4 regions of the Paenibacillus sp. OAE614 genome follow, and region 2 is predicted to be linked to each of the others. Evidence: a T-box and tRNA genes for the amino acid it is inferred to sense, from the RefSeq annotation. Region 2 holds a T-box; the other regions hold tRNA genes.
The links. The T-box of region 2 lies ahead of ABIE48_RS12015 (glutamine--tRNA ligase/YqeY domain fusion protein). A T-box ahead of a tRNA ligase gene usually reads a tRNA of that ligase, here a tRNA-Gln.

Region 1 (6,952 bases), 2.6 Mb from region 2:
CACAGGTAGGCGAGAAGAGAATTCTAAGGCGCGCGGAAGAACTCTCGTTAAGGAACTCGGCAAAATGACCCCGTAACTTCGGGAGAAGGGGTGCCCCGGTAGTGTGAATAGCACGAGGGGGCCGCAGTGAAAAGGCCCAAGCGACTGTTTAGCAAAAACACAGGTCTGTGCGAAGCCGCAAGGCGAAGTATACGGGCTGACGCCTGCCCGGTGCTGGAAGGTTAAGGGGAGCGGTTAGGGAGCAATCCCGAAGCTGTGAACCGAAGCCCCAGTAAACGGCGGCCGTAACTATAACGGTCCTAAGGTAGCGAAATTCCTTGTCAGGTAAATTCTGACCCGCACGAATGGCGTAACGACTTGGGCGCTGTCTCAACGAGAGATCCGGTGAAATTTTAATACCTGTGAAGATGCAGGTTACCCGCGACAAGACGGAAAGACCCCATGGAGCTTTACTGCAGCTTGATATTGGATTTGGGTACGATCTGTACAGGATAGGTGGGAGCCTTTGAAACCTGAGCGCCAGCTTAGGTGGAGGCGCCGTTGGGATACCACCCTGATCGTATCTAGGTTCTAACCTGGTACCGTAATCCGGTATGGGGACAGTGTCAGGTGGGCAGTTTGACTGGGGCGGTCGCCTCCTAAAGAGTAACGGAGGCGCCCCAAGGTTCCCTCAGAATGGTTGGAAATCATTCGAAGAGTGCAAAGGCAGAAGGGAGCTTGACTGCGAGACCTACAAGTCGAGCAGGGACGAAAGTCGGGCTTAGTGATCCGGTGGTACCGCATGGAAGGGCCATCGCTCAACGGATAAAAGCTACCCTGGGGATAACAGGCTTATCTCCCCCAAGAGTCCACATCGACGGGGAGGTTTGGCACCTCGATGTCGGCTCATCGCATCCTGGGGCTGAAGTAGGTCCCAAGGGTTGGGCTGTTCGCCCATTAAAGCGGTACGCGAGCTGGGTTCAGAACGTCGTGAGACAGTTCGGTCCCTATCTGTCGTGGGCGTAGGAAATTTGAGAGGAGCTGTCCTTAGTACGAGAGGACCGGGATGGACGTACCGCTGGTGCACCAGTTGTTCCGCCAGGAGCATGGCTGGGTAGCTACGTACGGACGGGATAAGCGCTGAAAGCATCTAAGCGTGAAGCCCCCCTCAAGATGAGATTTCCCAGTATGTAAGACCCCTTGTAGACGACGAGGTAGATAGGTTGGAGGTGGAAGTGCAGCAATGCATGGAGCTGACCAATACTAATCGGTCGAGGGCTTATCCTAAAAGCTTTCTGAAAGAAAGCTTGCTACGGAAGCATATGCTTAGATTAATTCGCAGATTCGTTTCGTATCTAGTTTTCAAGTGATCAAACACTTGAACGTTTGGTGGCGATAGCGGAGGGGTTCCACGCGTACCCATCCCGAACACGACCGTTAAGCCCTCCAGCGCCGATGGTACTTGGACCGAAGGGTCCTGGGAGAGTAGGACGTTGCCAAGCGGTATATTCCCTGATAGCTCAGTTGGTAGAGCACTCGACTGTTAATCGAGTTGTCACAGGTTCGAGTCCTGTTCGGGGAGCCATTTGCTCTCATAGCTCAGTAGGTAGAGTGCATCCATGGTAAGGATGAGGTCACCGGTTCGATCCCGGTTGAGAGCTCCATATTTGTGGCCCGTTGGTCAAGGGGTTAAGACACCTCCCTTTCACGGAGGTAACATGGGTTCGAATCCCATACGGGTCACCACTTTCATTATTAGCATCAGGGATGAGAATCCAAAAAGGGTTCGTCGGATGTACTTTCGTTGGGACAAGCTTTGCTGCCTTTAAACGAAGGAAAGATCCGGACGGGTCATCGTGTGTTTTAATGGATACATAGTTTGCATGGAGGCTTAGCTCAGCTGGGAGAGCATCTGCCTTACAAGCAGAGGGTCGGGGGTTCGATCCCCTCAGCCTCCACCATTTATGATATGAAATAGTTAAAATTGGGCAGACTATAGTTATTCGTAACTTTGGGGATTAGCCAAGCGGTAAGGCAACGGACTTTGACTCCGTCATGCATAGGTTCGAATCCTATATCCCCAGCCAGTGAGAGCCATTAGCTCAGTTGGTAGAGCACCTGACTTTTAATCAGGGTGTCGAAGGTTCGAGTCCTTCATGGCTCACCAGTTTTAATTACAAGTTTTGCGCGTGTGGCGGAATTGGCAGACGCACTAGACTTAGGATCTAGCGTCTTTGACGTGGGGGTTCAAGTCCCTCCACGCGCACCACTTTGTTTGATGCGGACGTGGCTCAGCGGTAGAGCATCGCCTTGCCAAGGCGAGGGTCGCGGGTTCGATTCCCGTCGTCCGCTCCATATGCGCCCTTAGCTCAGCTGGATAGAGCGTTTGACTACGAATCAAAAGGTCAGGAGTTCGAATCTCTTAGGGCGCGCCATTTAACTGTTTTACAATAGATATCGGGATGTAGCTCAGCTTGGTAGAGCACCTGGTTTGGGACCAGGGGGTCGCATGTTCGAATCGTGTCATCCCGATACGCATGCACAGCTTCGTGCAAGTCATGATTGTTTCAAGGCTTGCACGAAGATCTGCGGGTGTAGTTCAATGGTAGAACTTCAGCCTTCCAAGCTGATAGCGTGGGTTCGATTCCCATCACCCGCTCCATACATAAAACATAACGCCGAAAGGCGTTTTTTTGTTTAGAGCGGTAGTGTGGGAGAGAACCCATGCAGCGTGGGTACGACCGTCCGTGCTGGCTACTCTGAAGGAACCCAATCAGGACGCGCGTCAACATCTACCTCTGCGGCGGCCGAAGGCCCGCTTTTTTAATCGAGATGTTGAGTATTCCCATCACCCGCTCCATACATAAAACATAACGCCGAAAGGCGTTTTTTTGTTTAGAACGGTAGTGTGGGAGAGAACCCATGCAGCGTGGGTACGACCGTCCGTGCCGGCTACACTGAAGGAACCCAATCAGGACGCGCGTCAACATCTACCTCTGCGGCGGGCCGAAGGTCCGCTTTTAAATTTTAGATGCCTTCAAAGGGCTGTTATGCACGATTACAAGGTATCTCTCTGAGGTTTTACCTGATTGCCTCTATAACCCCCTTTATTTGCCCCTCTAGCCCTTTTAAATGGAGGGTTAATAACCACACAATTACATTCTTAAAAATCTTTATTATGCCTAGCTAAGCAGCTAACACAATCTAATATTGGGTATACCCATGATTCCTTAATATGTGTTCTATGTTGATCAATGAACTAACATCTATATGAACAAGAGAGCACAGTTAAATCAGCTGCTGTAATGAAAAGTTTCAAAGACATTTTTCGTTAAACTAACCTCATGTTAAATATTAACGGGATGATTTGTTTAATGAGTTAACTTACGTGGTAAATAGTGGATGAAGCATCTGAGCTATGCATAAATAAACTCAATACGGTATTTTATTTAGAATGAAAACCGCCGTATTATTCATAACATCTGGTAAATCATATGTCAGGAATTAGGCATGACTGAATGAAAATACATATTTTACATCGTGTTTTTACGCGAAAATCTGCGCTTTATTTAATAAAAGTGCAGATTTTCGATGTGATTTATTGTATGATGTTAAGAAAGTATGAACAAAGAGAAAGCAATACAGACGGGATAGAGACGGGAGGAGTAGCATGACTGAACTTACGGTAACCGCGAACAAAAGCAATTCAAACAACTTGCTGCGGCGTGACGTGCGATTCTTGGGGAACATACTCGGGGAAGTGCTTGTTCATCAAGGGGGCAATGAACTCTTAGATATCGTTGAGAAGATCCGTGAAACAAGCAAATCTTTACGTTCTGTTTTTTTGCCTGAATTGTATGAAGAATTCAAAAAGATGGTTGAAACCCTTGAGCCGGATATTCGCCATCAGGTGATTCGCGCTTTTGCGATTTACTTCCAACTTGTGAATATCGCCGAGCAAAATCATCGGATCCGCAGAAAACGGGACTATGAGCGCTCAGCTGGAGAAAGTGCTCAGCCCGATTCGATCGAGATGGCCATCAAGGAACTGAAAGAGCGGAATTTTACGGTCGAAGAAGTTCAGGACATTATTGAGAGCCTGTCCCTGGAATTGGTAATGACCGCCCATCCGACGGAAGCCATGCGCAGAGCGATTCTGGATATTCATAAACGGATTTCCGAAGATGTCATGCTGCTGGACAATCCGACTCTTACGTTCCGCGAGCGCGAACAGCTTCGGGAGAAGCTGCTGAACGAAGTCATTACGCTGTGGCAGACGGATGAGCTTAGAGCCCGTAAGCCTACGGTACTGGATGAGGTCCGGAACGGAATGTATTACTTCCATGAGACGCTGTTCCACGTTCTGCCTGACGTCTATCAGGAATTGGAACGCTGCTTGACCAAGTATTATCCGGGACACCTCTGGCACGCGCCTACGTATCTGAGATTCGGTTCATGGATCGGCGGCGACCGTGACGGTAACCCATCTGTGACGGCCGAAATCACTTCGCAGACGCTTCGTATGCAGCGCAAGCTGGCTATTCGGGAATATCAGCGCATTTTAGTTGAATATATGCAGTATTTGAGCTTCAGCACTTCCATAGTAGAAGTTTCGAAGGAACTTCAGGATTCCATTGAACGGGACCGTGCAAATGTAACCGTTACAAAAAGGGATATTTGGAACAATGAGAAGGAACCATACCGTATTAAACTGGTTTACATGATGGAGAAAATCGCGAACGTTCTGGACGACAGTAAAAAAGGAACAGCCGAGTCCTACGCTTCGCCCGCGGAGTTTATCGAAGACCTGAGCATTATTGACCGCAGTCTTCGCTTCCATTTTGCGGACTATGTAGCAGATACTTATATCAAGAAGCTGATTCGTCAGGTGGAGCTGTTTGGGTTCCATACGGCGGCGCTGGATATCCGTCAGCACAGCCAGGAACATGAGAATGCGATGAAAGAGGTCCTGGAGAAGAGCAACATTACGCCGGACTATGCAGCGCTTTCCGAAGAGGAGAAGATTGAGCTGCTCACGAAGCTGCTGAGCGAACCGAGACCGATCTCGTCGGTATATCAGGACTACAGCCCAAGTACTAAAGAGTGCCTGGATGTATTCCGGGTAGTCAAGGAAGCACAGCAGGATTACGGTAAAGATTGCATTACCAGCTACCTGATCAGTATGGCTGAAGGAGCCAGTGACATTATGGAAGTCATGGTCTTCGCCAAAGAAGTCGGGCTGTTCCGGCAAGTTCCGGACGGTACCGTAGAATGTACATTGCAGGCGGTTCCGTTGTTCGAGACCATAGAGGACCTGCACGCCGCTCCGGAAATTATGAGACGGCTTTTCAAACTGCCGATTTATCGTCAGAGCATTACGGCCCGGAACGACCTTCAGGAAATTATGCTGGGTTATTCCGACAGCAACAAGGACGGCGGCGCGGTTACAGCCAACTGGGAACTGCGGGTTGCTCTGAAAGAGCTGACGGCTGTCGCCAGCGAGTTCGGCATCAAGCTTAAATTTTTCCACGGACGCGGCGGATCGTTGGGTCGCGGCGGCATGCCGCTGAACCGCAGCATTCTGGCGCAGCCGGCTTCTACCATCGGCGGAGGCATCAAGATCACCGAGCAGGGTGAGGTCATTTCCTCGCGCTATTCGCTGAAGGGCATTGCTTACCGCAGCTTGGAACAGGCAACATCGGCTCTGGTGACGGCAGCAATCAACGCACGTTCGCCGGAAGAGGATGACGTAAACGAAGCCCAATGGGATGAGATCGTGCGCGAGATGTCCGAGGTTTCCCGGAATAAGTACCAGGATCTGATCTTCCGTGATCCGGATTTCTTGGCATTCTTCAAGGAATCCACGCCGCTTCCTGAAGTCGGAGAGCTGAACATCGGTTCGCGTCCTTCCAAGCGGAAGAATACCGACCGTTTTGAAGATCTGCGCGCCATTCCGTGGGTGTTCTCATGGACCCAAAGCCGCTACCTGCTTCCTGCATGGTACGCCGCGGGTACAGGCCTTCAGAGCTTTTATCAGAACAAGGAAGAGAATCTGAAGGTGATGCAGGAGATGTACGAGAAGTTCTCCTTCTTCACTTCGTTGATCGATTCCCTTCAAATGGCGATCGCCAAGGCGGATATGGTCATTGCCAAGGAATACGCCGGCATGGCCCGCAACGATGAGGCACGCCGCCGTATCTTCGGACTGATTGAGGAAGAGTTCAAGCTGACGTCAGAGCTGATTTTGAAAATTACAGGACAAAAAGAAATTCTGGATAATGTGCCTGTCATTCAGGAATCGATCCGCCTCCGCAATCCTTATGTGGATCCGCTCAGCTATTTGCAGGTACAGCTGCTCAGCGAGCTCCGCGGACTGCGCGAACAGGATGAGGATAATGCAGAATTGCTGCGTGAGGTTCTGCTCACGATCAACGGCATTGCCTCGGGACTCCGGAACACAGGCTGATGATACGATTACTTCAATAAGCATCCCTGAAGCCAGAATAGGAAAGCTCAGTGCCTGAACCCCAGGCGCTGCGGCTTTCCTATTGTTCTGTTATACGGCTTGTCTTGCTTTTTAGAGAGACTTCATTTACGATTTGAATGGAAAAATAAATTGTTGTCGTACCCATCAGCAAGTCTGGGGGAATCTTGATGGAAAATATAGAAAACCGGCTGACGAAACTGGCTCTGAAAGGGGACCAGCGGGCGTTTGCCGAAATTGTGGAACTGTACAAGGACAAAATTTATCATCTGGCTTACAGGATGCTGAACAACCGTCACGAAGCGGAGGACGTCGTTCAGGAGACTTTTTTACGCGTATATAAAAATTTGGACAGGTATGACCAGAATCAGAAATTCTCCACATGGATTTACCGCATCGGAACCAATTTATGCATCGACCGGCTGAGGAAAAGGAAACCGACCTATTCCCTTGATGCTGAGATGAACGACCAGGAAGGTATGGACGGGT
Region 2 (6,952 bases):
CCATCCGGTACCGGATCTGGAATTGGTGCGGGGACACGTCATACGTCTGCTTGAATACGCGCGAGAAGTGATACAGGCTCAGGCAGGCCGTTTTGGATAAGTCCTCCAGCCGAATTATGTCATTGTAATGCTCCATGATGTGGGTCACCGCCCGCTCCATCGCAGCCTGATGCAGCGAGAGCCGGCCATGTCCGGCCGCCTTCAGGCCCTTGATGACCAAATACAGAATATCCAGCACGAGCGATTTCTGAAGCAGCGGAAATTCGGCATCCCGGCGCTCGTAGGCGTGGATGAGCCGCATCAGCTCCTGATGAATTTCCGCATGGTTATGTACCCGGATCAGATGGGGGATTTCCAGCACGGAACCCAGCCAATCCGGCCGGAGCCACGAAAGCTCTTGTTGGCTGCATTCCGCCCGCAGTTTAAAGTTGATCGGTACCTCCTCGTAGTCTTCATAATACAGGGCGTCGAAATGGATATGGGGCATCCAGCAGGGTCCCCTGGAACGGACAAATTCATGCTCAATACCGGGCTTGAACAGCAGCAGGTCGCCTGGAAACACAGTCAGTGAATCCCCGCCAATCCGGATGTCGAGCTCGCCTTGTTCAACATACAGCAGTTCGTAATCAAAAATGATCCGCGGCGCCAGTTTCATACGGTCAACTTTGTGATGCCACGCCCTTCGCACGTAGGGGGACAAGGCTTGCAGCAGCTGTTGCCGGTCCATACGCTTTGACAGCTCCCTCCTTTAATGGTCCCTTATCCGGGTTTCCGCTCTTTCAGCGGCTCGGCGGTTCTTTATTCTGACAATAGCAAGAATGGATAACAAATAACAAGTCCCAACATCGATAAAGAGGGGAAACGCCTGTAGAATGACTTGTAACCGCTTTAATGCAAATCCGATTTGACCAATGACAGGAGAGATGAGCATGGAACCTTTTAACGGGCTGAACATGGGCCTCGGCAATCTATTCCGGATGTCCTCGGCACAGACGAGATCGATCAGCGCGGAAAATGTGACAGGAGCTAAAGGAAAAGGCGGCATGGCCACCCAGGGAACCGGAGCGAATGCCGGCCGGGATTTGGGTCAGGGATGGAAAATATCGCCATCGGTGGAGATCAGACCGGGTGAGGTGTTTACCGCCGCAGAAATCGACGGACCCGGGGCTCTTCAGCATATTTGGCTAACCTGCTTTCCGGACAGCTGGCGTCATATCATTCTGCGTTTTTATTGGGATGATGAGCCGGAGCCTTCCGTAGAAGTGCCTGTCGGCGACTTCTTCTGCAACGGATGGTGCGAGCGGAGCAATGTCAACTCCCTGCCGGTGGCGGTCAATCCCGCCGGCGGGATGAACAGCTATTGGGTGATGCCGTTTCGCAAGAAGGCCCGGGTTACGGTAGAGAACCGCATGGACAAACCCGTCGTGCTGTATTACCAGTTCACCTATACGCTGACCGAGGTGCCGGAGGATGCGGCCTATTTTCACGCCCAATGGCGCCGGAGCAACCCCTTGCCGTATAAGCAGGACCATGTGCTTCTGGATGGCGTGAAGGGGAGGGGACAGTACGTCGGCACATACATCGCCTGGCAGGTGAACAACACGGGGTGGTGGGGAGAAGGCGAGATCAAATTCTATATGGACGGCGACCGCGATTTCCCGACGATTTGCGGCACCGGGACCGAAGACTATTTTGGCGGCGCCTGGAATTTCGAGCATCCACAAGGACAGTACGGGGCGTTTTCCACTGCCTATTTGGGCTTTCACCAGCAAATCAGACCGGACGGCCTGTACCGGAGCCAGCAGCGATTCGGGATGTACCGCTGGCATGTGATGGACCCGATCCGGTTTGAACAGGACTTGAAGGTAACGATCCAGGCGCTCGGTTGGCGTTCCGGCGGCCGCTATTTGCCGCTGCAGGACGATATCGCCTCCGTCGCTTTCTGGTATCAGTCCGAGCCGCACGCCCCGCACCCGCCGCTGCCCGATAACGATGGCCTGGAGGTTATTTAATCCCCGCCCTTTCCGGTTAAAGTATGCATAATGCGGTTTACATTGGCCGAAAATGATGTTAATATGGTCAAAATCAAATCGGAACGAAAACGCGGTGAAGAGAAGAGTAGATGAACGGGCAGCCTTGCAGAGAGCTCCGGCAGCTGTGAAGGAGCAGGCCGCCCGTCATTGAAGCAAGCCTCCGAGCGGCGCATCGGAAGAGGGATCCTCATTCCTTCGGATGGTGCGACAGGAGCTCCTGTTACAGAGCTAGGGTATAAGCATGCGTCCATGCCGTACCCGAAGAGGCGGATGTAGCGATAGATCCGCGAACCGGGGTGGCACCGCGAAATACAATCTCGTCCCCAAGACGTCAGCGTCTTGGAGGCGGGATTTTTTTTGTTTTCTTTTTGATTTATATAAGAGCAGGAGGGGACAGTTTATGGAAGGAAAAGTAAGGCAAGAAGAAGCCGTGGATTTTCTAACGAAAACCGTGATGGAGGATGTGGAGAACGAAACGTATTCTAGACCGATCGCGACCCGGTTTCCGCCGGAGCCGAACGGCTATTTGCATATCGGAAGCGCCTATGCAATTCACGTGAACGCAGCCATTGCTGAAGCATTCCACGGGAAGATGAATCTCCGCTTTGACGATACGAACCCACTGAAGGAAGACATGAAATACGTGGAGGCGATCCGGGAGGATGTCCGGTGGCTTGGTCTGGACCTGCCGGTGTATTTTGGCTCGGATTATTCGGAAGAGATCTTCGAAGCGGCTTTGAAGCTCATCCGTAAAGGAAAGGCCTATGTCTGCGATTTGTCGGCGGAGGAAATGACGGAATACCGCGGAACGCTCACAGAGCCTGGAAGAAACAGCCCTTATCGGGAGCGGTCTGTGGAGGACAATCTGTCCCTGTTCCGTCAAATGAAGGAAGGCCGGTTCCCGGACGGCGCCAAGGTGCTGCGGGCCAAAATCGACATGTCCTCACCCAACATCAACTTGAGGGATCCGGCCTTGTACCGCATCATCCACGCTGAGCATTACCGGACAGGGAGTGAGTGGTGCGTGTATCCGATGTATGACTTTGCCCATCCGATCCAGGATGCCATCGAGGGCATTACGCATTCGCTGTGCTCCGCGGAGTTCAGGGATCACCGCCCCTTGTACGAATGGGTGCTGCGCGAGCTCGAAGTGCCGGAACCCCCGAAGCAGCGGGAATTCGGTCGTCTGAACGTTTCCGGAATGGTCACGAGCAAAAGGTACATCAGGGAGCTGGTAGAGGGCGGATTCGTCGACGGCTGGGATGATCCCCGCCTTCCGACCTTGAAGGGGCTGCGGCGAAGAGGCGTTACGCCGGAAGCCCTCCGGAGGTTCATGCAGGAAGTAGGCATGCTGAGGGGGAGCAGCACGGTGGATGCCGCGATGCTCGACCACTTCATACGCCAGGACTTAAAGGATATGTCTGTCGCTGTGATGGCTGTGCTTGATCCGCTTAAAGTCGTCATCACGAATTATCCGAAGGATCAGGTGGAAATGCTGCATCTCAACCACAGCGATGCCGATCCGATGCTTGGCGGCAGGGATGTCCCTTTTTCCGGAGAATTGTATATCGAGCGGGATGATTATATGGAACATCCGGTACCGGGCTTTCATCGATTGTTTCCAGGAAGCGAAGTTCGATTGAAGGGGGCGTACTACTTAAAATGCCATTATGTCGTCAAGGATCCGGAGACCGGTGAGGTGGTCGAGCTGCACTGCACGTACGATCCCGAGACGAAAAGCGGAACCGGGTTCAGCGGCAGAAAGGTGAAGTCGACGATACATTGGGTGTCCGCCGCACACGGTGTTCCCGCCGAGATCCACTTGTACGGCAGCCTGCTGAAAGATGGCGCGTCCGTGGCGGAATCGGACAATGATTGGGCGGAGCTGGTATCTCCCGATTCCCGAATCATTTACAGGCAAGCCATTATGGAGCCATCGATGAAAAATGCTTCGCCGGATGCCAAATACCAGTTTATCCGCCAAGGCTATTTCTGCCTGGATCCCAAAGATCTGACCGGGCCGGTACCGGTATTTAACCGGATCGTTTCGCTGAAAGATTCATGGAAGAGGGAAGCATCGCGTTGACCCACACGCTGCATACGCTGCCGCAGAGCAATACATTGATAATCAGAAGCACATGGAGGTCTTTTACGATGAAAATACAACAACTTACGATAAATACCCGGCATTTTGCGGAGATGAAGCAATTTTACGCCGGGAAGCTCGGTCTTCCAGTGGCCGAAGAACAGTCGGATAAGGTCACCATTCAAGCCGGCGGCAGCCAGCTCATTCTTCAGAAGGCGGAAGCGCCCGGCGAAAAATCGATGTACCATATTGCCATTACGATTCCGACGAATCAGCTCGAAGCAGCCAAAAAATGGGCCGCTCAGCGTGGAATTACGCTGTTCCGCGATCAGGACGGGGATCAATTTCATTTCGGGAACTGGAACGCCGACGCCCTGTATTTTTACGATCCGGATGAAAATCTGATTGAATTCATCGCCCACCATTCCTTTGATAACGCCGAAAATGAAGACTTCACAAGCAGCCAGCTTCTGCGGATCAGCGAAATCGGGCTCCCTGTTGATGAAGTGGCCGCTGCCGTGGAACAGATTCAAACGACGCTGGGACTGTCCATGTGGAGCGGCGACGGCCGGCAATTTGCCGCGATGGGCGACGCCGAGGGCTTGTTGATCGTGGTGGACCGCGAACGGCCTTGGTTTCCGGACGGAAGAGCGCCGATTGTCAGCGGGACAGGGGTTGTCATTCAGGCACAAGGCAACGAACAGCTTTTGCTGCAGGCAGATCAGTACGACATTCAGTCCCGGGATGAATAATCCGCTGCGGCTGGGCCACTATCGTAATGAGGATCGGAGTCAGCGTGATATAATTAAGGAACTATTCGAAATGAAAAAGTCAGAAGGCAGGGAGTTATGGCCAACATTCACGAAATCGCCAGACGAGCCGGTGTTTCGGTATCCACGGTATCCCGGGTTCTCAACCAGCATCCGTATGTTTCCGCTGAGAAAAGAGCCGCCGTGCAGCGAGCTATCGACGAACTGGATTACACGCCTAACCGCAATGCGGTTGATTTGATCCGCGGCCGGACCCGCAGCATCGGCGTGATCATCCCGTACAATAACAACCCGGCTTTCGACCGGATGCTGAGCGGTGTATTGAACAAATCGGTTGAGGAAGATTACACTGTGACCGTGCTTCCAACCCGGTATGATCCGGAGAAAGAGCTGGAGTATTTAACGATGCTGAAAACTAAACTGCTCGACGGCATCATCATTACGTCCCGTGCCAACGATTGGTCGTCCATCGTCCCCTTTGCGGGATATGGTCACATCGTAGCCTGCGAGTATACGGAACTGGAGGAAATCGGCTGCGCCTACATTGACCGGTATGCCGCGACGCTCGAGGTGTTCTCCTTCTTGAAAAACATGGGATACACAGAGGTTGCGTTCACGACGGCAAGAGGGGAGACCAGCATCAGCACCCGGCTGACGATGCAGGCTTACCGGGACGTTTTTGGGGAAGTACCGCCATGCCGGTGCCTGGATGGCTGCACCACATTGAAGGATGGTAGGGATGCAGCCCGCCACTTTCTTGAAGGAAAAGTCCGTCCGACCGCCGTGTACGCCAACGGGGACGAGGTGGCGGCCGGAATCCACCAATTTGTTCTCTCTGCCGGGCTGCGTATTCCGGAGGATGTCGCCATCATCGGACAGGAAAATCAGCCGATTGGCCAAGTCCTTCAGCTTACCACGGTAGACCATCAGCTCTTCCGGGTAGGTGAGGAGGCTTTAAGGCTCGTGACCCGTGGATCCAGGGAAAAAGTGCAGATCCCGTACCGGATCATATACCGTTCTTCATCCGGATAAAGCCAACAAAAAAGACCCGCAGGAGAACATTAATGTTACTCCGGAGGGTCTTTATGATGTAATTTTTATGTAATTTAATCCAAAAGGCTAAATTCTATGAAACATATTGAAATGTAATTGCGTATATGATATTATAATGTGTACTCCAAAATTAATCACATTATTACCATTTATCGTATCACAACGATTGGTGATTGTCAATATTTTTTACACCTCAGAAAGCCGTATCAAGCGATACAGAGAGATTATTTTCAGGGGGAGGAACGTACAGGATGATGGAAGAACGTGAACGCGATGAAGTGATGAGAAATCAAGCCGAGTCGAATCAACAGGAGCAAGATCAGCCCTACGCTGACGTCGAGCTGCTGCCGACGGGCATGAAGAATGATGATTCTGTGCGTATGTACTTGAAGGGAATTGGCCGTGTCGGCCTGCTGAGCACGGAAGAAGAAATCAAACTGGCCAAGCGCGTCGCCGAAGGGGACGAGGAAGCCAAGAAAATCATGGTCGAGGCGAACCTGCGCCTGGTTGTCAGCATTGCCCGGAGATATGCGGGCCGCGGCATGCAGTTGTTGGATCTGATCCAGGAAGGCAACATGGGGCTCATCAAAGCCGTAGATAAATTCGATTACACGAAAGGCTTTAAGTTCAGCACCTATGCTACATGGTGGATCAGACAGGCGATTACGCGGGCCATAGCCGATCAGGGAAGAACGATCCGGATTCCGGTCCATATGATCGAAACGATTAACAAGCTGGCACGTATATCGCGGCAGCTGGTGCAGGAGCTTGGACGCGAACCCGAAGTGGAAGAAATCGCTGCGGCGATGGAGCTCAGCGTAGAGAAGGTCCGTGAAATTATGAAAATTTCGCAGGATCCGGTTTCGCTCGAAACGCCGATCGGGGACGAGCATGATTCCAAGCTGGGTGACTTTATTGAGGATCATGACGCCCCGGCACCGGTTGACTCTGCGGCGTTCACCTTCCTGAAGGAGCAGCTGGGCGATGTGCTCGACACGCTGACAGAGCGG
Region 3 (6,952 bases), 2.4 Mb from region 2:
CCGGTGGTACCGCATGGAAGGGCCATCGCTCAACGGATAAAAGCTACCCTGGGGATAACAGGCTTATCTCCCCCAAGAGTCCACATCGACGGGGAGGTTTGGCACCTCGATGTCGGCTCATCGCATCCTGGGGCTGAAGTAGGTCCCAAGGGTTGGGCTGTTCGCCCATTAAAGCGGTACGCGAGCTGGGTTCAGAACGTCGTGAGACAGTTCGGTCCCTATCTGTCGTGGGCGTAGGAAATTTGAGAGGAGCTGTCCTTAGTACGAGAGGACCGGGATGGACGTACCGCTGGTGCACCAGTTGTTCCGCCAGGAGCATGGCTGGGTAGCTACGTACGGACGGGATAAGCGCTGAAAGCATCTAAGCGTGAAGCCCCCCTCAAGATGAGATTTCCCAATTCGTAAGACCCCTTGTAGACGACGAGGTAGATAGGTTGGAGGTGGAAGTGCAGCAATGCATGGAGCTGACCAATACTAATCGGTCGAGGGCTTATCCAAAATATTAATTCGCAGATTCGTTTCGTATCTAGTTTTCAGGTGATCAAACACTTGAATTAAATATTGTTCCCTGATAGCTCAGTTGGTAGAGCACTCGACTGTTAATCGAGTTGTCACAGGTTCGAGTCCTGTTCGGGGAGCCATTATGGAGAGGTGTCCGAGTTGGCCGAAGGAGCACGATTGGAAATCGTGTAGGCGCCAAAAGCGTCTCGAGGGTTCGAATCCCTCTCTCTCCGCCATTATAGTTTGGCCCGTTGGTCAAGGGGTTAAGACACCTCCCTTTCACGGAGGTAACATGGGTTCGAATCCCATACGGGTCACTTTCTTTAATAGCATCAGGGATGAGAATCCAAAAAAGGGTTCGTCGGAGCATTACTTCGTTAGCATCTGCATCGCAGTCTCGAACGAAGTGAGAGTATCCCATACGGGTCACTTTCTTTAATAGCATCAGGGATGAGAATCCCAAAGAAAAAATACTTGCCTTTTTAGTGGTTTATCTGCTAAGATATTAAAAGTGTTTCTTATGGAGGCTTAGCTCAGCTGGGAGAGCATCTGCCTTACAAGCAGAGGGTCGGGGGTTCGATCCCCTCAGCCTCCACCATGTATACTTTAAAGAAAATAAATATTTTTTAATGACGCGGGGTGGAGCAGTCCGGTAGCTCGTCGGGCTCATAACCCGAAGGTCGCAGGTTCAAATCCTGCCCCCGCAATTTATCTCCTTACATATGGAGATACATAATTGGCCGTGGAACCGTGGTGTAGAGGCCTAACATGCCTGCCTGTCACGCAGGAGATCGCGGGTTCGAATCCCGTCGGTTCCGCCATTTATTTTCTTGAGAGTTTAGTTTGTTGCAATAATGCTCTTAATAGAAACAAAATTAGGCTCGGTAGCTCAGTCGGTAGAGCAGAGGACTGAAAATCCTCGTGTCGGCGGTTCGATTCCGTCCCGAGCCACCATGAATTTAATAACAAGCATAAAAGCCGGTGTAGCTCAATTGGTAGAGCAACTGACTTGTAATCAGTAGGTTGGGGGTTCAAGTCCTCTCGCCGGCACCATATGGAGGCTTAGCGAAGTGGCCAAACGCAGCAGACTGTAAATCTGTTCTCGTACGAGTTCGGTGGTTCGAATCCATCAGCCTCCACCAGTTTTATTATAGGGGCATAGTTTAAAGGTAGAACAGCGGTCTCCAAAACCGTTAGTGTGGGTTCAATTCCTGCTGCCCCTGCCATTCGAAATACAGCTTCATATCTTTTATTATGGCGGTCGTGGCGAAGGGGTTAACGCACCGGATTGTGGCTCCGGCATTCGTGGGTTCAAGTCCCATCGATCGCCCCATAACTTATAATGACAATCTTGTTGGGGATTAGCCAAGCGGTAAGGCAACGGACTTTGACTCCGTCATGCATAGGTTCGAATCCTATATCCCCAGCCAGTTTAAGCGGACGTGGCTCAGCGGTAGAGCATCGCCTTGCCAAGGCGAGGGTCGCGGGTTCGATTCCCGTCGTCCGCTCCATTTGATTTCGGCGCCATAGCCAAGTGGTAAGGCACAGCTCTGCAAAAGCTTTATCCCCAGTTCGAATCTGGGTGGCGCCTCCATTAACTTCATATGCGCCCTTAGCTCAGCTGGATAGAGCGTTTGACTACGAATCAAAAGGTCAGGAGTTCGAATCTCTTAGGGCGCGCCATTTTTTTTAACTGAATATGCCGGTGTGGCGGAATTGGCAGACGCGCGCGACTCAAAATCGTGAGGGAAACCGTGGGGGTTCGAGTCCCTTCACCGGCATCATAGAGAAAAAGTCTTGGATATCTTTCCAAGGCTTTTTCTTGTATAGACTAACATTGTACACCGAGCCATCGTTTGTCGTTCGTTAATCTCTCATCCCGCTATATTGCACTTCTCCTTCCAATCAGCCACCTGATGATATCCCGCAGAAAGGCAGCCATTTTAATTCATATTGCGTTTATTTGTATGACTGTATGGCATTTAATTCGTATCATGTTGTTTTATGTAGGTCCTATCCGCATCGAAGTTCTCTTTATATGACGTGTCCTCGTAAGATGGGAGTAACAGGGTGTACAACAGGCTTGAAAAAGATCCTCTGATCAATCCGTTCGTTCTACCATTACTCCCTTTGAACGTTTTCCCCATCCTTGTTTAAAGTTGATAAACCATTCCAGCTTGCTTTACCCGGGTTAAACAGGCTCTATGTTTCTTTAGCTAAGTGCTAAATCCCTTGCTCAAAGCCTCCAACGATTCCCTATCTAAGCATTGTATAAGTAAACTGCTCATTGAAGTTCCCATAGCGTGTCGATCATGCCCTATAAACGGGCTAATGGAGCTGTCAGTGGAGGATGTGGCTGCCGAATTACATGCAAAAAAAGCTTGCTTCGTCTAAGGTCCGAGCCTTCCCCCGACTTAGGTCTAGGATTAAAAACCGTCTGGGGTCCGTTTTGGAAAACCCGGATTGAACCTAAAATAGAGTCATAAGGTTGATACAAACGAAAGGCGGTGACAATGCATGAGAACAAATAAAACTTCTGGTTGGGCGATCGTATTGATCGCAATCGGAGCACTGATGCTCCTGGGAGTATTCGCTCCATTATTCGGCAGGCTGATCGGATTGATCTTCCCGATCCTGATGATCGTGCTCGGCTATTATGGAATTCGCAGAGGTAAGGTGGTCATCGGTACGATTATCCTCGCATTCGGTGTCATGGGACTTCTGGCGAAGCTGTCCTGGATCATCGGACCGCTGCTGGGAATTGCCCTGGTAGTGTTCGGGATTATGCTGCTGAAAGGTAAGAAGTCGTCGAAGTGGATGTAACGGTAACAAAGAATTACCTTCAATAAATACAATCAAACGAATAGGCGATCACAGCTTATAAGGAGGGAGCAAAAACAGATGAGCGTATTTCGCAGGGTACGGGATATCACCGTAGCGACATTAAATGAACGTTTGGAACAAAGTCAGGACCCGGTACGGTTGATCGATCAGTTTTTGGCATCAACGCGTGACGATATTATGGAAGCCGAGAAGCTCGTTCAGCAGTACTCAGCTCATGTAAGACAGCTGAAGCAGCAAGTGGATCAGGCATCCAATATGAAGGAAAAGCGTGAGGAGCAGGCGCTGCTGGCTCTCAAGGCCGGCGAGGATCATTTAGCCAAGCTCGCGCTGCAGGAAAAAATCATCTATGAAGAAAAGCTCGAGCAATACGGAGGACTGCTGGATACAACCCGCCAGTCGCTCACCGAGCTGGAAAATCAGCTGAACGACCTGAAATTGGAGTACCAAACCGTGTATAGCAAACGTCAATACTACGCGGCACGGATGGAAACCCTCAGACTTCAGCAGCGGATGAATCAGCGTATGGAAGGTTTTGGCGGACAGGATGTTCCCAAGATGTTCAACCGTCTGGAAGACCGCATTTCCGATTGGGAGTTTGAAGCACGTAGTCTGCGCGACCTGCGCCGCGGCGGTCAGGAACTTTTCGAGCAAGCCAGCGGAACGGTATCCAGCGTGTTGGAAAGGGAGCTGGCCCGTCTGAAGGAAAAGCTGAACAACAGCGGAAAGGAGTAACGTCATGAGCAAGCTATACCGATCAACCCGCGATAAAATGGTCACCGGTTTATGCGGCGGTCTGTCCGATACCTTTGGCATCGATTCTACGCTGCTACGGATCCTGTTCTTGATCAGTATCCCATTTACCGGCGGGACCACGCTGTTCATCTACTTTATCGCGGCTTTGGTCATCCCAAAAGAACCAACGACACCTTTTAATCCATATGGACCGGGGCCGGGGGCAGCTGGGGGCGGATACTACGGCAATAGTATGGGCTCCGGCAGCTACTACGGCAACGGTCAGCAAGGCAACGGCGCTTATGGTGCCCAATCTTTTGACCCTAGAGCCAAATACAACGGTTCGCCTTACGGCGGAGGCAGACCGGGCGGATACAGCTCGTCCGCATCCGACCTGGACGCCATGATGGAAGATATCGAGAAGAAAGCCATGAAGAAAGAGCTTGAGGAATTGAAAAAAAAATTATCTAAGTACGAGAAGGGAGAAGTGTAAAACATGGGAGTATTTAAAAGAATTAAGGATATGACGAAAGCATCGGTGAACGAGGTATTGGATAAAGTTGAAGACCCGGTAATTATGCTGAACCAGTATCTGCGCGATATGGAGGCAGAAATCCATGACGCGGAAGTTACAGTAGCGAAGCAAATGGCCAATGAACGCCGCATGAAGCAGCGCGTGGAAGAAGCCGTGAAGATGGCCGGCCAACGTGAGGCTCAAGCTGAACTGGCACTGCGTAACGGCCAGGAAGAAGTAGCGCGCAAGCTGCTCGAGGAAAAGATTTATTTTGACCAAAAACTGTCCGAGTACCAAGAACTGCATGCTCAATCCGAGGCGCAAGCTAAAGAACTGGTACAGCAGCTCCATGACATGAAAGACGAGTTCTACAAAATGCGCAACAAGCGCAATGAGCTCGTAGCCCGTGCGCAAATGGCGAAAGCCAAAAAGCAAATGTCTCAAATCAGCAGCCTGCATACGATCGAAAGCGGCAGCGCGTCCCTCGGATTCCACCGCATGGAAGAAAAGATCATGCAATTGGAAGCTGAAGCCGATGTGATGCGTGCCCCTTACCGTCCGGAAACATCCGCTTTCACCAGCCCGGTCGATGCGGAGAAGCAGCTGAAGGTGGAAGAACAGCTCAGCGCGCTGAAAAGCAAGCTGAACCCGCCGGCTGCCGCTCCTTCCAAATCGAATAAAGAATAAGTATTCAATTCTGCGGACAATATGATATGCTAGGAAGAATGGAATAAGGGCGCGAGACCTTCATTCACATCTTCCTGGATCCCGGTGAAGCCATAAGGAGTGTGCCCGTCACAACCCTATGGCTTTTCCGGTCTTACTTTTCCGATATACCAAGACATCATAAGGAGGTGCGGCATGGAAAAAAGAAATCGCTTCATTGCGCTGATTCTCATCGGGATCGGCCTCCTCATGCTCTTCGGCAGGTGGGTCGGCTTTTTTACCATCGTCGCCCTCTTATTCATTCTTATGGGAATTTATACGATTCGCGGCGGAAAAGTGAAGAGAGGCTACCGTCTTGTGGCGGTCGGAGCCATCCTGCTGCTGATTGATCATTTGCTGATCGTGCTGGGGATTGCGCTGATCTCCCTGGGATGGTTTTTTGTAAAGGCAAGGAAGGTACAAAACCGGGACGGGTATCTGCAGAAGCAGGGCTTTTCGGGGCATTACAATTGGGACCAGGTCCCTTGGGCTATGAGAAGCCAGAGCGTCTGGCATGTCATCAACGAAGCCGATCTGGATTTGTCGCTTGCGATCCCCGAGGAACACCGTACGGTTATGATGTTTCAAGGCATCATGGGGGATACGGACATCAAAATTCCGGAGTATTACGGGGTGGAGCTTGAAGTGTTCGTCCTGTTTGGCGCGATCGATTTCAGAGGGCACCGGGATAACGGTTTGATGAACCGTTTGAACTGGAAGTCACCCAATTATGAGACCAGCGAATATAAAGTTAAATTCCATATTTCCTACCTGGTAGGAGATGTTGATATTGATCTGTCATAGAAGGAGGGTTCCCTGATGAAAACCAGAAAACCGGCTAATATGGTCTCCCGGAGCATGGGCGAGGGGGCCCTTCTTTCTTTTGTTATGCTCCTGATCATTTTTTACGTACTTTATACATATGGTTATTTGGCCCCGTTTGATTCTTGGCAAAAAACGCTGCAGGCCGGTGCTACGCTGATCCTGGTTCCGATCGGTCTGGGAGCTATCTTCGGGTTCTATCAGAGCTACCGGGTAAAAATGAAGCTGGAACGGCTGCGGGAAACGCTGCTCTCCTGGGAAAAAGGGAACGTCGCCCGCTCCGTGCCGGAGCTTGGCAGCGACGAGGTCGGGCGCCTTGGCGAGCAGCTTGGGCGCATCAGCAAAAAGTGGGAGGAGCAGGTCAACTCCCTTCAGCGCTTGTCCACGAACAATGCCCAGCTGGCCGAGCAGGCGCGGATATCGGCAATCGTAGAGGAGCGCCAGCGTCTGGCGCGGGAGCTGCATGATGCGGTATCCCAGCAGCTGTTTGCGATATCGATGACGGCGACGGCCGTGGGGAGGACGCTTGAGAAGGATTTTGACAAGGCCCAGCGCCAGGTGGCGCTCATCGAAGAAATGGCCGCCGTGGCCCAATCGGAAATGAGAGCACTGCTGCTGCATCTCCGGCCGGTCTATCTGGAAGGCAAGCCGCTGGAGCAAGGCCTCGGTGAGCTGATCAAAGAGCTCAAAGTGAAGGTCCCAATGGAAATCGTGTTTGAAATGGACCAAGGCATCCACCTGGTAAAAGGAATCGAAAACCATCTGTTCCGCATCATCCAGGAGGCGATGTCTAACACGCTCCGGCATGCCAAAGCGGATAAGATGGAAATCCGG
Region 4 (6,952 bases), 2.9 Mb from region 2:
CCCTCAGAATGGTTGGAAATCATTCGAAGAGTGCAAAGGCAGAAGGGAGCTTGACTGCGAGACCTACAAGTCGAGCAGGGACGAAAGTCGGGCTTAGTGATCCGGTGGTACCGCATGGAAGGGCCATCGCTCAACGGATAAAAGCTACCCTGGGGATAACAGGCTTATCTCCCCCAAGAGTCCACATCGACGGGGAGGTTTGGCACCTCGATGTCGGCTCATCGCATCCTGGGGCTGAAGTAGGTCCCAAGGGTTGGGCTGTTCGCCCATTAAAGCGGTACGCGAGCTGGGTTCAGAACGTCGTGAGACAGTTCGGTCCCTATCTGTCGTGGGCGTAGGAAATTTGAGAGGAGCTGTCCTTAGTACGAGAGGACCGGGATGGACGTACCGCTGGTGCACCAGTTGTTCCGCCAGGAGCATGGCTGGGTAGCTACGTACGGACGGGATAAGCGCTGAAAGCATCTAAGCGTGAAGCCCCCCTCAAGATGAGATTTCCCAGTATGTAAGACCCCTTGTAGACGACGAGGTAGATAGGTTGGAGGTGGAAGTGCAGCAATGCATGGAGCTGACCAATACTAATCGGTCGAGGGCTTATCCAAAATTACCCCAAAAAGTGACGTGAAGCGTTAGAGCAACACCGATTACTTTTCGGGGACCCCGGAATACAAACCGGGTGAAGCTACGAAGATAAAACACAGATTCGTTTCGTATCTAGTTTTCAGGGAGTCAAAATTGCTGATTTCACTCCAAGCGGGTGAGAGCAGCCGGATGACTTTCAGCATTTGGCGATGCTGAAACCTGAATTATGCATTTGGTTATTAACCAATGCTCCGTTTGGTGGCGATAGCGGAGGGGTTCCACGCGTACCCATCCCGAACACGACCGTTAAGCCCTCCAGCGCCGATGGTACTTGGACCGAAGGGTCCTGGGAGAGTAGGACGTTGCCAAGCGGAAAACCACTTTTGTGGTATTTTTTTTGGCCTTGATGGTCACCTACATATGACAAAACTGGTTGGTTGTAACAACGTTCCCTGATAGCTCAGTTGGTAGAGCACTCGACTGTTAATCGAGTTGTCACAGGTTCGAGTCCTGTTCGGGGAGCCACTTTTAAAAAACGTCTAAGGATGTTTTGTTGCAGAAAACGGAATTAGACTTTATATATATGGCCCGTTGGTCAAGGGGTTAAGACACCTCCCTTTCACGGAGGTAACATGGGTTCGAATCCCATACGGGTCACTTTCTTTAATAGCATCAGGGATGAGAATCCAAAAAAGGGTTCGTCGGAGCGTTACTTCGGTAGCATCTGCATCGCAGTCTCGAACGAAGTGAGAGTATCCCATACGGGTCACTTTCTTATTATCATCAGGGACGAGAATCCCCCAATAAGTTACAAAAGATTATGGAGGCTTAGCTCAGCTGGGAGAGCATCTGCCTTACAAGCAGAGGGTCGGGGGTTCGATCCCCTCAGCCTCCACCACTTTACCCCAAAAAAGTTTATAACGAATACTATTGGGGGCCAAAAAAGTACATTTAATGACGCGGGGTGGAGCAGTCCGGTAGCTCGTCGGGCTCATAACCCGAAGGTCGCAGGTTCAAATCCTGCCCCCGCAATTATCTCCTTAAGATGGAGATCCCAAAGGCCGTGGAACCGTGGTGTAGAGGCCTAACATGCCTGCCTGTCACGCAGGAGATCGCGGGTTCGAATCCCGTCGGTTCCGCCATTTTAAATTGCTTCAGGGATGAGAATCCGAAATACGGGTTCGTCGAAGCATCTGCTTCGTTAGCATTGCATCGCAGTCTCGAACGAAGAGAGAGTATCCCGTCGGTTCCGCCATTTTAAATTGCTTCAGGGATGAGAATCCGAAATACGGGTTCGTCGAAGCATACACTTCGTTAGCGCTGCATCGCAGTCTCGAACAAAGAGAGAGTATCCCGTCGGTTCTTTTACTTCAGACGGAATCCAAATGGTTATTTGCTTTCGCGATAGATGGTTATCGCTTTGGAAATATTCAAATATTCATGCGCCGGTGTAGCTCAATTGGTAGAGCAACTGACTTGTAATCAGTAGGTTGGGGGTTCAAGTCCTCTCGCCGGCATGTTTGTGGCGGTCGTGGCGAAGGGGTTAACGCACCGGATTGTGGCTCCGGCATTCGTGGGTTCAAGTCCCATCGATCGCCCCATTATTTGTTGGGGATTAGCCAAGCGGTAAGGCAACGGACTTTGACTCCGTCATGCATAGGTTCGAATCCTATATCCCCAGCCAGTGAGAGCCATTAGCTCAGTTGGTAGAGCACCTGACTTTTAATCAGGGTGTCGAAGGTTCGAGTCCTTCATGGCTCACCAGTTTTATTTACAGGTTTTGCGCGTGTGGCGGAATTGGCAGACGCACTAGACTTAGGATCTAGCGTCTTTGACGTGGGGGTTCAAGTCCCTCCACGCGCACCACTTTGTTTGATGCGGACGTGGCTCAGCGGTAGAGCATCGCCTTGCCAAGGCGAGGGTCGCGGGTTCGATTCCCGTCGTCCGCTCCATATGCGCCCTTAGCTCAGCTGGATAGAGCGTTTGACTACGAATCAAAAGGTCAGGAGTTCGAATCTCTTAGGGCGCGCCATTTAACTGTTTTACAATAGATATCGGGATGTAGCTCAGCTTGGTAGAGCACCTGGTTTGGGACCAGGGGGTCGCATGTTCGAATCGTGTCATCCCGATACGCATGCACGGCTTCGTGTAAGTCTTGATCTTTCTGCACTCAAGGCTTGCACGGAGAATGTGCGGGTGTAGTTCAATGGTAGAACTTCAGCCTTCCAAGCTGATAGCGTGGGTTCGATTCCCATCACCCGCTCCATACATAAAAACATAACGCCGAAAGGCGTTTTTTTTGTTGTGGAGCGGTTGTGTGGGAGAGAACCTACGCAGGCGTGGGTACGACCGTCCGTGCCGGCTACACTGAAGGAACCCGTTCAGGACGCGCGTCAACATCTACCTCTGTGTCGGGTCGAAGGCCCGCTTTTTAATCCGGATGTTGAGTATTCCCATCACCCGCTCCATACATAAAACATAACGCCGAAAGGCGTTTTTTTTGTTATGGAGTGGTAGTGTGGGAGAGAACCCATGCAGCGTGGGTACGACCGTCCGTGCCGGCTACACTGAAGGAACCCAATCAGGACGCGCGTCAACATCTACCTCTGTGTCGGGTCGAAGGCCCGCTTTTTAATCCGGATGTTGAGTATTCCCATCACCCGCTCCATACATAAAAACATAACGCCGAAAGGCGTTTTTTTTGTTATGGAGCGGTAGTGTGGGAGAGAACCCATGCAGCGTGGGTACGACCGTCCGTGCCGGCTACACTGAAGGAACCCGCTCAGGACGCGCGTCAACATCCACCTCTGTGGCGGGCCGAAGGTCCGCTTTTTAATCGAGATGTTGAGTATTCCCATCACCCGCTCCATACATAAAACATAACGCCGAAAGGCGTTTTTTTGTTGTGGAGCGGTTGTGTGGGAGAGAACCTACGCAGGCGTGGGTACGACCGTCTGTGCCGGCTACACTGAAGGAACCCGCTCAGGACGCGCGTCAACATCTACCTCTGTGGCGGGACTAATCCGAAGATTTTCCCATGGTGCAACCTTCCATATTTTCTTTGCGTCTGTAGGAAAGACAAGACCAAATTTTCCCGAAGAAGGTGTGGCTAGATGAAGAAGAAGCATGTTGTATCAGGAAGTGTTGCAGCCCTGGCGTTATCCCTGGCGATCGGCGGGTCAGTGTTCGCGGCAGGAGAGGGCTTTACGGATTTGGCGGGAGTCGCCGGTGCCGATAAAATCGCTGCGCTCCAGCAGCAGAAGCTGCTGAAGGGCGACAGTGAATCGGCCTTCCGGCCGCAGGCACAGCTGACAAACGCAGAAGGCGTTCAGCTGCTGGCAAACTTGCTGGCTGACGTGCCGGTTACGAAGGCAGCCGAGGGAAGCGAAACCGCAGCCCTGACAAACGTGAAGACAGGCGCATGGTTTGCTCCAGCTTTTCTTACGGTTACGAACCACGACATCGCCCTGCCGGCTGATATTGAGCCTAGTCAAGGCATGACTCGTGAAGCTTTCACGCAGTATTTGATCGAGACGGTGGAAAAGAAGGGCAACCTGCCGATGATCAATTTGGTACCTAAAGACATCGCGGATGACAGCAAAATGACTCCTGAGTATCAAGGGGCTATTCAGCGGGCGCTGGCCTGGGGGATTGCCGACCTGGACAGCAGCGGCAACTTCCGTCCCCAAGATCAAGTGACCCGGTCTGAAGCAGCGGTAATGGTGTACAACGCGCTTGAATTTTTGAAAACGCACAATTACCCTAAGCCGGAATAAAAGAGTCGGAAACTGTCTTTGTTGTCAAACTGAAACGAGATCCGTCGATGAAACACAGCAGCAAGCCACGACGAATATCGACAAAAAAGTCACCCTCGCAAAGGGTGGCTTTTTTTGTTGAGAAGACGCTTTTTAGAAAAATAGGAGCCAATCGAGAAAGAGGAGAACCTCTTTTTTTTCTGCTTTAAAAAAGGACAAGTCTCCCTAAACCGCCTCTTGACTATCTGGCTGCGGAGGCGTAATATTACTTAAGTATTTAATGATTAAGTTACTAATTGATTAAAAATTTATCTATTAACAAATAATTAATTAGTGTCCTAATGTAACTGCGGCAATACGACGCGGATGGTCACAGATCCATACCACGCCAAGGAGGTCAACCGTTTGTCCAGAAATGAACAATTGTTTGAAGTGGCGGCGATGTTCCGGTCGCTGCTGAAAAGTATGTCCCATGAATGGAACAAAAACAGCGCCAAGCAGTATAATCTGACTTTTCCCCAGTTTCAGGTATTGTATGCATTGAAGCTCCGGGGCCCACAGAAGGTATCCGAACTAGCCGAAATGCTTGGCCTGACGTCTCCCGCCATAACGAGTTTGACGGATAAGCTCCTTGCTTCGGGTTATGTAAACCGGGAAAGGGCCGAGAACGACCGGAGGGTCGTGTATACCTCCATTACAGAGAAAGGGATGTCTACGATCGGGCAAATCGTTGAGGACCAGCAAGAAATCATTACGGTGTTCTTTGAAATGTTGTCCGAAGAGGATGTACAGCATTTGAGAAGGATCTTCTCATTAATGCTTTTGAATATAGATCATCATGAAGCATAGAGGTGAAAGAGGTACATGGAGCATTTAACGCTGAAGCGTAAAATAACCATCATGATCGCGATTATGGCGGCGATGTTTTTTGCGGCCATTAACCAGACGATCACAAGCACGGCGATGCCGCGTATTATCGCGATCCTGGATGGTATGGATTACTATACATGGACGATTAATATTTATTTGTTAACTTCGACGATTGCGACGATTCTGGTCGGTAAATTGTCGGATATGTTTGGACGCAAGCCGTTCATTCTGATCGGGATCCTATTTTTCATGTTAGGCGCGTTCTTAACCGGTACTTCGGATAATGTGTACCAGTTCATCATTTATCGCGGGATTCAGGGGATTGGCGCTGGTATCATCCAATCGACGGCCTTTACGGCGGTAGGGGATTTGTTTCCTCCGCGCGAACGCGGTAAATGGATGGGCCTCATGACGGCGGTGTTCGGTTTCTCCAGTGTCCTGGGACCGACGCTTGGCGGTTATCTGGTGGATCATATCGACTGGCACTGGCTGTTCTGGATTTTCCTGCCGCTTGGCATTGTCGCTTTTATTATGATTCTGACGCTGTTTCCGAAAGTGGACCGCAAGCACGGACAGAGCGTCGATTACGTGGGTTCTTTGTTCCTGACGACGACGATCGTTCCGCTGCTTCTTGCCTTTTCCTGGGCGGGGACCGAGTACGAATGGGGCTCTTGGCAGATTCTTAGTCTCCTTGGAGCAACCGTTGTATCTGCACTCATTTTTATTTATGTGGAAACCTTGGTGAAGGAACCGATACTTCCGCTGCATTTGTTTAAAAACGGCGTGGTGACGGTCTCGAACTTGATCGGCTTTATTATGAACTTTGGCTTGATGGGAGCCATGATTTATATTTCCTTCTACGTGCAGGGCGTGCTGGCTATTTCTCCGACTTACGCGGGTTACGTCACGCTGCCGATGTCGCTGTGTATGGTCATCACGAGTGCCATTACCGGTCAATTGATCGCCAAAATCGGGAAATACAAGCGCTTTGCCCTGATCGGGATGCCGGTTATGATTATTGGCATGGGCCTGATGATCTTTATGGATAACATCGCGATGACGATCGTCAGCACGATCATTTTCGGTATTGGCCTGGGCCTCGGGATGCCGGTCTTCTCGCTGGCAACGCAAAATGCGGTGTCGCATAAGGAGCTCGGTGTCGTTACCGCATCGACGCAGCTGTTCCGTAACCTTGGCGGTACGATCGGTATCGCTGTGATGGGTACGGTTATGTCGAACAGTTTGACGAAACATTTGAAAGAAGCGCTGCAGTCCCCGAGTGCTCCGGACTTCAGTTCACTGGATCCGAAGACGGCACAGAGCTTGCTCGCTTTCGCCAATCCGCAGACACTCATGAACAAGCCCCTGGTTGAAAAGACGGAAGCGAGCCTGCCGGAGCAAGCCAGAGCACTGTTCGTGCAAATGATCGACAGCATCCGGCACGCGCTGGGTGATACGCTATCCACCGTGTTCCTTACAGGTACGCTGGTGCTTGTCGTGGCTCTGATCCTCGTGTTCTTCTTGAAAGAACTGCCGCTTCGTTCCACCAACCAGACACCGGAAGCGAATGCTCCGTCGGGAAATGCGAACGTGAAGCCGGGCAAGGCGGTAACCGCCGAATAATTCCGTTATTGATTCCATACCTCCAGTCCGTTGAAAACGGTCTGGGGGTATTTTTTTAGGGGAAATTCATTAGAGGGACAGAGCGGAGTGTTGACACCATTTCGCCACAGGTGTACAATGGCTTT

Region 1: it has a tRNA-Gln gene. The T-box ahead of ABIE48_RS12015 (glutamine--tRNA ligase/YqeY domain fusion protein) is inferred to sense a tRNA for this amino acid. The anticodon was not compared.
Region 3: it has a tRNA-Gln gene. The T-box ahead of ABIE48_RS12015 (glutamine--tRNA ligase/YqeY domain fusion protein) is inferred to sense a tRNA for this amino acid. The anticodon was not compared.
Region 4: it has a tRNA-Gln gene. The T-box ahead of ABIE48_RS12015 (glutamine--tRNA ligase/YqeY domain fusion protein) is inferred to sense a tRNA for this amino acid. The anticodon was not compared.

Annotation. Positions count from the first base shown of each region.
Region 1 covers NZ_JBEPOD010000001.1:1,842-8,793, forward strand. Annotated here, with positions in the region: rRNA gene ABIE48_RS00005 (23S ribosomal RNA) at 1-1,266, shown strand, start outside; rRNA gene rrf (5S ribosomal RNA) at 1,365-1,481, shown strand; tRNA gene ABIE48_RS00015 (tRNA-Asn) at 1,489-1,564, shown strand; tRNA gene ABIE48_RS00020 (tRNA-Thr) at 1,568-1,643, shown strand; tRNA gene ABIE48_RS00025 (tRNA-Glu) at 1,651-1,725, shown strand; tRNA gene ABIE48_RS00030 (tRNA-Val) at 1,865-1,940, shown strand; tRNA gene ABIE48_RS00035 (tRNA-Gln) at 1,992-2,066, shown strand; tRNA gene ABIE48_RS00040 (tRNA-Lys) at 2,071-2,146, shown strand; tRNA gene ABIE48_RS00045 (tRNA-Leu) at 2,165-2,248, shown strand; tRNA gene ABIE48_RS00050 (tRNA-Gly) at 2,260-2,334, shown strand; tRNA gene ABIE48_RS00055 (tRNA-Arg) at 2,338-2,414, shown strand; tRNA gene ABIE48_RS00060 (tRNA-Pro) at 2,438-2,511, shown strand; tRNA gene ABIE48_RS00065 (tRNA-Gly) at 2,568-2,641, shown strand; gene ppc (phosphoenolpyruvate carboxylase) at 3,650-6,445, shown strand; gene sigW (RNA polymerase sigma factor SigW) at 6,634-6,952, shown strand, end outside.
Region 2 covers NZ_JBEPOD010000001.1:2,560,642-2,567,593, forward strand. Annotated here, with positions in the region: gene ABIE48_RS12005 (AraC family transcriptional regulator) at 1-727, opposite strand, end outside; gene ABIE48_RS12010 (glycoside hydrolase family 172 protein) at 930-2,012, shown strand; T-box leader at 2,098-2,361, shown strand; gene ABIE48_RS12015 (glutamine--tRNA ligase/YqeY domain fusion protein) at 2,434-4,119, shown strand; gene ABIE48_RS12020 (VOC family protein) at 4,188-4,871, shown strand; gene ABIE48_RS12025 (LacI family DNA-binding transcriptional regulator) at 4,968-5,921, shown strand; gene rpoD (RNA polymerase sigma factor RpoD) at 6,224-6,952, shown strand, end outside.
Region 3 covers NZ_JBEPOD010000001.1:135,139-142,090, forward strand. Annotated here, with positions in the region: rRNA gene ABIE48_RS00650 (23S ribosomal RNA) at 1-498, shown strand, start outside; tRNA gene ABIE48_RS00655 (tRNA-Asn) at 566-641, shown strand; tRNA gene ABIE48_RS00660 (tRNA-Ser) at 646-737, shown strand; tRNA gene ABIE48_RS00665 (tRNA-Glu) at 747-818, shown strand; tRNA gene ABIE48_RS00670 (tRNA-Val) at 1,024-1,099, shown strand; tRNA gene ABIE48_RS00675 (tRNA-Met) at 1,135-1,208, shown strand; tRNA gene ABIE48_RS00680 (tRNA-Asp) at 1,246-1,322, shown strand; tRNA gene ABIE48_RS00685 (tRNA-Phe) at 1,380-1,455, shown strand; tRNA gene ABIE48_RS00690 (tRNA-Thr) at 1,479-1,554, shown strand; tRNA gene ABIE48_RS00695 (tRNA-Tyr) at 1,558-1,643, shown strand; tRNA gene ABIE48_RS00700 (tRNA-Trp) at 1,654-1,727, shown strand; tRNA gene ABIE48_RS00705 (tRNA-His) at 1,759-1,834, shown strand; tRNA gene ABIE48_RS00710 (tRNA-Gln) at 1,857-1,931, shown strand; tRNA gene ABIE48_RS00715 (tRNA-Gly) at 1,938-2,012, shown strand; tRNA gene ABIE48_RS00720 (tRNA-Cys) at 2,022-2,095, shown strand; tRNA gene ABIE48_RS00725 (tRNA-Arg) at 2,108-2,184, shown strand; tRNA gene ABIE48_RS00730 (tRNA-Leu) at 2,203-2,282, shown strand; gene ABIE48_RS00735 (LiaF transmembrane domain-containing protein) at 3,019-3,324, shown strand; gene ABIE48_RS00740 (PspA/IM30 family protein) at 3,403-4,077, shown strand; gene ABIE48_RS00745 (PspC domain-containing protein) at 4,082-4,570, shown strand; gene ABIE48_RS00750 (PspA/IM30 family protein) at 4,574-5,278, shown strand; gene liaF (cell wall-active antibiotics response protein LiaF) at 5,453-6,100, shown strand; gene ABIE48_RS00760 (sensor histidine kinase) at 6,116-6,952, shown strand, end outside.
Region 4 covers NZ_JBEPOD010000001.1:5,450,370-5,457,321, reverse strand. Annotated here, with positions in the region: rRNA gene ABIE48_RS25230 (23S ribosomal RNA) at 1-599, shown strand, start outside; rRNA gene rrf (5S ribosomal RNA) at 834-950, shown strand; tRNA gene ABIE48_RS25220 (tRNA-Asn) at 1,029-1,104, shown strand; tRNA gene ABIE48_RS25215 (tRNA-Glu) at 1,165-1,236, shown strand; tRNA gene ABIE48_RS25210 (tRNA-Val) at 1,402-1,477, shown strand; tRNA gene ABIE48_RS25205 (tRNA-Met) at 1,538-1,611, shown strand; tRNA gene ABIE48_RS25200 (tRNA-Asp) at 1,645-1,721, shown strand; tRNA gene ABIE48_RS25195 (tRNA-Thr) at 2,024-2,096, shown strand; tRNA gene ABIE48_RS25190 (tRNA-His) at 2,105-2,180, shown strand; tRNA gene ABIE48_RS25185 (tRNA-Gln) at 2,189-2,263, shown strand; tRNA gene ABIE48_RS25180 (tRNA-Lys) at 2,268-2,343, shown strand; tRNA gene ABIE48_RS25175 (tRNA-Leu) at 2,362-2,445, shown strand; tRNA gene ABIE48_RS25170 (tRNA-Gly) at 2,457-2,531, shown strand; tRNA gene ABIE48_RS25165 (tRNA-Arg) at 2,535-2,611, shown strand; tRNA gene ABIE48_RS25160 (tRNA-Pro) at 2,635-2,708, shown strand; tRNA gene ABIE48_RS25155 (tRNA-Gly) at 2,772-2,845, shown strand; gene ABIE48_RS25150 (S-layer homology domain-containing protein) at 3,693-4,355, shown strand; gene ABIE48_RS25145 (MarR family winged helix-turn-helix transcriptional regulator) at 4,740-5,183, shown strand; gene ABIE48_RS25140 (MDR family MFS transporter) at 5,199-6,827, shown strand.